Regions from separate parts of the Superficieibacter sp. HKU1 genome, predicted to be linked through region 1. Evidence: predicted binding sites of a transcription regulator. Region 1 holds the regulator's gene; each other region holds the start of a gene.
What was found. The regulator PurR, encoded in region 1, represses purine synthesis genes. The targets are predictions, from matches to a motif close to CANGCAAACGTTTGCNTG.

Region 1 (2,199 bases):
ATCAATTTTTACTCCTTGTTATGACCCTGTGAAAAGTGAGCTTGTTCATTTTTACACACTTAACGGCGAAAATCTTGCAGGATTTAGATTGATATACATTTTTTCTCTTTCCCTTTTCATCAGGATCGGCCAAAATTCCACGCTTAATTATAAGCGTACCAGCCATTGACCCCCACCTGACGTTCTGTGTCGATTTCCCGACCTAAGCAATGATCGCAAAATTGCGCCAGGGGTGTGTGAAGGCAAACGTTTACCCTCCTATTTGCAGGCGTTCAGGCCAGGGTCCGGAGTAAGATGTAATGGCAACAATTAAAGATGTCGCGAAACGCGCAAACGTTTCCACTACAACTGTGTCACACGTTATCAACAAAACCCGTTTTGTTGCTGAAGATACGCGTAATGCAGTGTGGGCGGCAATTAAAGAACTTCACTATTCTCCCAGCGCTGTTGCCCGCAGCCTGAAGGTTAATCACACCAAGTCGATTGGCCTGCTGGCGACCAGCAGTGAAGCGGCCTATTTTGCCGAAATTATTGAAGCGGTTGAAAAAAGCTGTTTCCAGAAAGGTTATACCCTGATCCTTGGCAATGCGTGGAACGATATTGAAAAGCAACGCGCTTATTTGTCGATGATGGCGCAAAAACGCGTCGATGGCCTACTGGTCATGTGCTCTGAATATCCTGAATCGCTATTAAGCATGCTGGAAGAATACCGTCACATTCCGATGGTAGTGATGGACTGGGGCGAATCAAAAGCGGACTTTACCGACTCGGTGATTGATAACGCGTTTAAAGGTGGCTATATGGCCGGGCGCTATCTGATCGAACGCGGCCATCGTGATATCGGTATTATTCCAGGTCCGCTGGAACGTAATACCGGGGCCGGGCGTCTGGCCGGGTTTATGAAAGCGATGGACGAAATTCAGGTCACGATCCCTGAACAGTGGATTGTCCAGGGGGATTTCGAACCGGAATCCGGCTATCAGGCGATGCAACAGATCCTCAATCAGTCCCAGCGCCCCACCGCCGTCTTCTGCGGTGGCGATATCATGGCGATGGGGGCATTATGTGCCGCCGATGAGATGGGCCTGCGCGTGCCGCAGGATATTTCGGTGATTGGTTACGATAACGTGCGCAATGCCCGTTTCTTTACGCCAGCGCTGACGACGATTCATCAGCCGAAAGATTCCCTCGGCGAAGCCGCGTTTAATATGCTGCTGGATCGCATTGTGAATAAGCGGGTTGAATCGAAGTCCATTGAGGTGCACCCCCGCCTGATTGAACGCCGCTCGGTAGCCGATGGTCCGTTCGTCGACTACCGCCGTTAAGTTAGCCTGCGGGAGCCGTTTCTTCCGGGTCCCGCAGCCACTCTTTGTTCAGCGTTTCGCTGTCTCCCAAATACTCCAGCAGCCATCCCAGCGCGGGCGAGATATCGCTCTGCTGCCAGGTTAAGCAGCAGGCCGCATCAGGAAACGGGTTCTCGAGGGCCAGCGCGACCCACTCGCCCGAATCTGTCCATGGCCGGGCAAAATGTGAAGGCACCATCGCCGCACAAAGACCCGCTGAGATACAGGTTGCCGATGACTCCCAGTCCGGCACCACGACGCGCTTTTGATTGTCCAGCAGCCACGTCGTGCGCTTTGGCAACGAGCGTGAGGTATCCTCGCGCACCAGTGAAGGCCAGTTACGTAGCTCATCGTCGCTTAACGGCCCCGGCTGTTTTGCGAGGGGATGGTCGCAGGAGACAACGCAGTTCCAGCTCAGCATTCCCATATCCCGAAACGCGTAGCGCCCACCGACCGGAATAGCCTGGGTTGCGCCGATGGCCAGTTCCACCCGCCCATCGGCCAGCGCATCCCACACACCGTTGAACACTTCCTGAAAAACAATCAGTTCGACGTCAGGAAAATGGCGATAGAAATCGACAATCATTTGCCGGGTACGTTCGGGCCTGACAATATTATCTACGGCAATGGGAAGCTGGCTGCGCCAGCCATTGGCAATTTGCTGACACTGCTGACGGGTGATCAGCATTTTTTTGATAACAGTGCGCCCTTCTTTTAAAAACCAGCTGCCGGCCGGGGTTAACTCTACATCGCGATGGCGCCGCTCAAATAGCGGCACCCCCAGCCACTCTTCCATCTGACGCACGGTATAACTGATTGCTGACGGAACACGATGCAGCTCCTGCGCCGCTGCGCT
Region 2 (2,199 bases), 880 kb from region 1:
TGAAGCAACACATTATCAACATTGTTGAAAAACAGGCAAAAAAAAGGCCGCGCGAGGCGGCCTTTGCAAACAATAAGGAATCAGGCGTAAACCGGGAAGCGCGCGCAGATATCCAGCACTTTACCTTTGATGCGCTCGATAACCGCGTCATCATGGATATTGTCCAGAACGTCACACATCCAGCCCGCCAGCTCTTTCACTTCTGCTTCTTTAAAGCCGCGACGGGTCACCGCCGGAGAACCGATACGGATACCGGACGTGACAAACGGGCTCTTCGGATCGTTCGGCACGCTGTTTTTATTCACGGTGATGTTGGCGCGGCCCAGAGCGGCGTCCGCTTCTTTACCGGTCAGATTTTTATCCACCAGGTCCAGCAGGAACAGGTGGTTTTCAGTGCCGCCAGACACCACTTTGTAACCGCGGTTCAGGAACACTTCGACCATCGCTTTGGCGTTTTTCGCTACCTGCTGCTGGTAAACTTTGAATGCTGGCTCCATCGCTTCTTTCAGCGCCACGGCTTTCGCCGCGATAACGTGCATCAGCGGGCCGCCCTGCGCGCTTGGGAATACGGCAGAGTTCAGTTTTTTGTACAGATCTTCGTCACCGCCCTTCGCCAGGATCAGGCCGCCGCGCGGACCGGCCAGCGTTTTGTGGGTAGTGGTGGTCACAACGTGGGCATGCGGAACCGGGTTCGGGTAAACGCCTGCGGCAATCAGACCCGCAACGTGCGCCATATCGACGAACAGCCAGGCACCGATGCTGTCGGCGATTTCACGCATTTTCGCCCAGTCAACCACACCGGAGTAAGCGGAGAAGCCGCCGATAATCATCTTCGGTTTGTGTTCCTGGGCCTGCTTCGCCATATCTTCGTAGTCAATCTTACCGGACTCATCAATACCGTAAGGAATGATGTTGTACAGCTTGCCGGAGAAGTTCACCGGAGAGCCGTGAGTCAGGTGACCGCCCTGCGCCAGGTTCATACCCAGAACGGTATCGCCCGGTTGCAGCAGCGCGGTGTAGACCGCGAAGTTAGCCTGAGAGCCGGAGTGCGGCTGGACATTAGCGTAGTCTGCGCCGAACAGTTCTTTTGCGCGATCAATGGCCAACTGCTCAACAATATCAACGTATTCGCAACCGCCGTAATAGCGCTTGCCCGGATAACCTTCAGCATATTTATTGGTCAGCTGAGAGCCCTGCGCCTGCATTACGCGCGGACTGGTGTAGTTCTCGGAGGCGATCAGTTCAATGTGCTCTTCCTGACGTACTTTTTCTTGCTCCATCGCCTGCCACAGCTCGGCATCATAATCGGCAATGTTCATTTCACGCTTTAACATCCGCATCTCCTGACTCAGCTAACAATTAAAATTGGGCAACGGCCCACAGTATAACTGATTGCCATCGTGATAACAGGTCTTGACAAACGATTTTACGCAAACGATTGGCATGGCGTCACATAAGGGTTTGTGCAACAAAAAGCTTACGCCCGGTAATGGAATTCTTTTCAGGGTCAAGGTGCAGATTTTTCACGTCGCAAAGAACCATTTACAACATAAGGTTATTTTTATAAGATGCATTTGAAATACATATTATAAAGAAGGATGCTGCCATGCTTGATTCACAAACCATCGCTACGGTGAAAGCCACCATTCCCCTGCTACTGGAAACCGGCCCCAAACTGACCGCGCATTTTTACGATCGCATGTTTGACCACAATCCAGAACTTAAAGATATTTTCAATATGAGCAACCAGCGTAACGGCGATCAGCGCGAAGCGTTGTTCAACGCTATTGCCGCCTACGCCAGTAATATTGATAACCTCCCGGCGCTACTGCCAGCGGTAGAGAAAATCGCCCAGAAGCACACCAGCTTTCAGATCAAGCCGGAGCAGTACAATATCGTGGGCGAGCATTTGCTGGCCACCCTTGATGAAATGCTCAGCCCCGGCCAGGAAGTGCTGGACGCGTGGGGCAAAGCCTACGGCGTGCTGGCGGGCGTTTTTATCAATCGCGAAGCCGAGCTGTATCAGGAGCACGCCAGTAAAACCGGCGGCTGGGAAGGCACGCGGGCGTTTCGCATCGTCGATAAAACGCCGCGCAGCAGTCTGGTCACCAGCTTCGAATTTGAGCCGGTCGACGGCGGTCCGGTCGCCGATTATCAGCCAGGCCAGTACCTTGGCGTCTGGCTGAAGCCAAAAGACTT
Region 3 (2,199 bases), 530 kb from region 1:
AGCAGCCGCACCAAATAACATGCTTGCCATTACGGCAGACAGGGTAAGCACCTTCTTATTCATGGTATCTCCGGTTTTTGTTATGCAGGGTAGTACGGGTGAATAACTCTGGCAGGCAGCGCCTTAAGGAGAATTACTGCATGCCGAATTCACTTTTAAAGTTCTGCCTTCCGTTTTCGGTAATGCTCCAGTAATGCGCTCTATTATTTGTTTCAGGCACGGTTGCTATGGGTCGTGTGGTCACGCACTGTTACATAGTGTTTCAGCCTTGCAAACGATGTCATCATAGCTATCACGTTGTTAAGATACTGTGAATTTACTCACAAATTGAAAACGGTTACATCATGGAAATCTATAAGTTAGTGATCGGCCCCACAGTTTGTCGCTGGGCCACAGAATGCCGCCTTACCAGCGTCGGCATAAAGCAGTGAGTCGCGTTACGGTCCAGCTTACCCGCGGCACCCAGCAGCGCCAGTTCGGTGGCGAGTTTCGCCATGGAAGCGATGGGATAACGCACCGTTGTCAGCTGCGGGTCGGTGTAACGGGCCAGCGGAATATCATCGAACGCAATGAGTGACAGATTTTGCGGCACGGCAATGCCGTTATCTTTCAGCGCCGTCAACGCGCCTGCCGCCATGCTGTCGTTATAGGCAAACACCGCGGTTAACCCGGAGTTGCGGCCCAGCAGTTCGACCATTGCCGCTTCACCCCCCTGTAAATCAGGCGTGCCTACGCCGACCCAGCTTTCCGGCGCAACGATATCCTGCTCCTGAAGCGCACGCAGCCAGCCCTCTTTACGCATATCATCATCTTCAATGCTGTGGCTCGAGCCGAGATAACCAATGCGCTGATGCCCATGATTAAGCAGCATTTTGGTCGCCATCTGCGCCCCGCTGATGTTATCCAGGCAAACGCAGCGATGCGCGAAGCCAGAGACAAGGCGATTGATTAACACCATCCCGGGAATATGTTGCAGGAATTCGCTAAGCTCACTGTCGCTCAGCGCTTTGGAATGCACGATTAACGCGCTACAGCGCTGGCGGATCAGCACTTCAATCGCGTTACGTTCTTTTTCGGCTTCGTGATAGCTGTTGCCGATCAGCAGATATTTCTGGTTTTGCTGAGCGACGATATCGACGGCTTTGACCAGCGCGCCGAAGAACGCATCTGATACGTCCATGACCACCACACCGATAGTATCGCTCGCCTGCGTTGCCAGCGCCTGCGCGTTGGCATTCGGTCGGTACCCAAGCGCTGAAACTGCACTCATGACCGCGTCCCGTGTTTCAGGACTTACCAGCGCACTATTGTTGAGCACCCTTGAAACGGTAGCCACGGAAACGCCCGCCTGACGGGCAACATCACGAATGGTGATCATTATCACCATCCTGTTGTAGATTGCAGCGACTCACGGCCACCCCCTGTGTTAAGGAAGGTGCCCATTCTGGCAGCGATAAAGAGACGACTACGTGAGAGAGGTCACACGGATGAAAACGGTTACATCCATTTTGTTAATGAATGTGATCCAGATCGTTATCTGGATGTGTTTGTTAATGATATCCCTGAAGCACGTGCGGTTAACTGCCGCCACAGCCATTCAATCGGCCCCTGGCGATAATAACGCAGCCAGATGACGGAGAAGAGGATGTTTACCAGCCAGACAGCGGGAACGAATGCCAGCAATTGCAGTCGGTTAAACTTCATAAAGAGATCGCATTGCCAGAACAGCGTAGTGCAGATGAGCGTTTGCAGCAGGTAGTTGCTGAGCGCCATACGTCCCACCTGTGCAATAGCGCCCACCAGCCGGAAACGACACAGCTGCGGCCAGAAGCCATACGCCAGCGACGCATAGCCGATAGCCTGGAACGGCGCGCTGAGTTCACGCGGTGCCTGTAAAAAGAAAGCACACCAGCGATAATCCCACCCCACAGACCATTGAGCAATTATCCCCGGCACGTTAATGATAATACCCGTGGCGACTAAAAGTCCCCCAATGCGGCGATAGTGCGACAGGCTAAACTGCCCTTTCAGCCAGCCACTGCGCATCAGGGCCGCACCAATCAGCATCATGCCGGCCAGCTGCCAGCCGTACTGCGCGCCGAGCGCCAGCAGATTATTCGACAGCATATCCAGACGGTTGCTCATCGCGTCGGTGCCGCCCTGAAGCCGCCAGAAATGCTCATACTGGAGATTAGCGAT
Region 4 (2,199 bases), 640 kb from region 1:
GCCCGTCTTGGTTTCAAAGGGGAAACTCAGATTAATGACCAGCTGACCGGTTACGGCCAGTGGGAATATCAGTTCAACGGTAACAACTCTGAAGGCGCTGACGCACAGGACGGCAACAAAACCCGTCTGGCATTCGCAGGTCTGAAATTTGGCGACGCTGGTTCATTCGACTACGGTCGTAACTACGGCCTGGTATACGACGCACTGGGTTACACCGATATGCTGCCTGAGTTCGGCGGCGACACCGCAGGTTCTGACCAGTTCTTCGCTGGCCGTACCGGCGGTCTGGCAACGTACCGTAACTCCAACTTCTTCGGTCTGGTTGACGGCCTGAACTTTGCTGCACAGTACCTGGGCAAAAACGAACGTTCTACCGTTAACCGTTCTAACGGCGACGGCTGGGCTGGCTCTCTGAGCTATGAAGTTGACGGCTTCGGCGTTGTCGGTGCTTACGGTGCAGCTGACCGTACCAACGATCAGGAAGCGCTGGCTCTGGGTCAGGGCGCGAAAGCTGAGCAGTGGGCGACCTCTGTTAAGTATGATGCGAACAACATCTACCTCGCCGGTACCTATAGCGAAACCCGTAACGCAAGCCGTATCCCTGGTGGTTACGCGAACAAAACTGAAGACGTGCTGCTGGTTGCACAGTATCAGTTCGACTTCGGTCTGCGTCCGTCCCTGGGCTATACCAAATCTAAAGCAAAAGATGTTGAAGGCATCGGCGACGTTGACGTAGTGAACTACTTCGAAGTGGGCGCTACCTACTACTTCAACAAAAACATGTCTACCTACGTAGACTACATCATCAACCAGATCGACAGCGACAACGAGCTGGGTATTGGTTCTGATGACACTGTTGCAGTGGGTATCGTTTACCAGTTCTAATAACACCACTGTTATATGCTTGAAAAACAGGACTTCGGTCCTGTTTTTTTATGTCTGTCAGGCAAATGTTTTCTCTTTTAAAAAGACCCGCGCTTTTTGTCGCAAACGGTTGGCATTTGCGCCATCTACCGTTAACCTGATAGCGGATCTCCCTTCTGTAATCACAATGGAACTTCGCCATGTTTGAGAACATTACCGCAGCCCCTGCCGACCCTATTCTGGGCCTTGCCGATCTGTTTCGTGCCGATGACCGTCCGGGAAAAATCAACCTCGGTATTGGCGTCTATAAAGATGAAACCGGCAAGACGCCGGTACTGACCAGCGTGAAGAAAGCAGAACAATACCTGCTGGAAAACGAAACCACCAAAAATTACCTTGGTATTGACGGTATTCCGGAATTTGGCCGTTGCACTCAGGAATTATTATTCGGCAAAGGCAGCAGCATTGTCAGCGATAAGCGTGCGCGTACTGCTCAGACCCCAGGCGGGACGGGTGCCCTGCGTGTGGCGGCTGATTTTATCGCTAAAAATACCAACGCTAAACGCATCTGGGTCAGCAATCCGAGCTGGCCGAACCACAAAGGCGTATTTAACGCGGCGGGGCTGGAGGTACGCGAATACAATTACTATGACGCGGCTAACCATGCTCTCGATTTTGACGGCCTGCTGGCGAGCCTTAACGAAGCACAAGCGGGTGACGTCGTGCTTTTCCACGGTTGCTGCCATAACCCTACCGGCATCGATCCGACGCTGGAACAGTGGCAGCAGCTGGCACAGCTGTCGGTCGAAAAAGGCTGGTTGCCGTTATTTGATTTCGCCTATCAGGGCTTTGCCCGCGGGCTGGAAGAGGATGCCGAAGGTCTGCGTGCGTTTGCGGCACTGCATCAGGAGCTGATTGTCGCCAGCTCATTCTCCAAGAATTTCGGCCTGTACAACGAGCGTGTCGGTGCCTGCACGCTGGTAGCGGGCGATACCGCAACCGCCGATCGCGCTTTTAGCCAGATGAAGTCGACCATCCGCGCTAACTACTCCAACCCACCGGCGCACGGTGCTGCGGTAGTGGCGACGATCCTCAGCAACGACGCGCTGCGCGCCATCTGGGAGCAGGAGCTGACCGACATGCGCCAGCGCATCCAGCGTATGCGTTTACTGTTTGTGAACACCCTTCAGGAAAAAGGAGCTAACCGTGACTTTAGCTTTATTACCAAACAGAACGGCATGTTTTCGTTCAGCGGCCTGACCAAAGATCAGGTGCTGCGTCTGCGTGAAGAGTTCGGGGTGTATGCGGTAGCGTCCGGACGCGTCAACGTTGCCG

Region 2: a site for PurR is predicted at 1,428-1,445, ahead of glyA (serine hydroxymethyltransferase). Genes of this name have one in related genera too.
Region 3: a site for PurR is predicted at 1,487-1,504, ahead of galS (HTH-type transcriptional regulator GalS). Genes of this name have one in related genera too.
Region 4: a site for PurR is predicted at 984-1,001, ahead of P0H77_RS08740 (amino acid aminotransferase). Genes of this name have one in related genera too.

What each region holds. Positions count from the first base shown of each region.
Region 1 covers NZ_CP119754.1:2,466,416-2,468,614, forward strand. The annotation lists gene P0H77_RS11795 (YnhF family membrane protein) at 1-2, opposite strand, end outside; gene purR (HTH-type transcriptional repressor PurR) at 300-1,325, shown strand; gene punR (DNA-binding transcriptional activator PunR) at 1,327-2,199, opposite strand, start outside.
Region 2 covers NZ_CP119754.1:3,344,836-3,347,034, forward strand. The annotation lists gene glyA (serine hydroxymethyltransferase) at 81-1,334, opposite strand; gene hmpA (NO-inducible flavohemoprotein) at 1,607-2,199, shown strand, end outside.
Region 3 covers NZ_CP119754.1:2,998,445-3,000,643, forward strand. The annotation lists gene mglB (galactose/glucose ABC transporter substrate-binding protein MglB) at 1-63, opposite strand, end outside; gene galS (HTH-type transcriptional regulator GalS) at 353-1,378, opposite strand; gene yeiB (DUF418 domain-containing protein YeiB) at 1,534-2,199, opposite strand, start outside.
Region 4 covers NZ_CP119754.1:1,831,306-1,833,504, reverse strand. The annotation lists gene ompF (porin OmpF) at 1-885, shown strand, start outside; gene P0H77_RS08740 (amino acid aminotransferase) at 1,065-2,199, shown strand, end outside.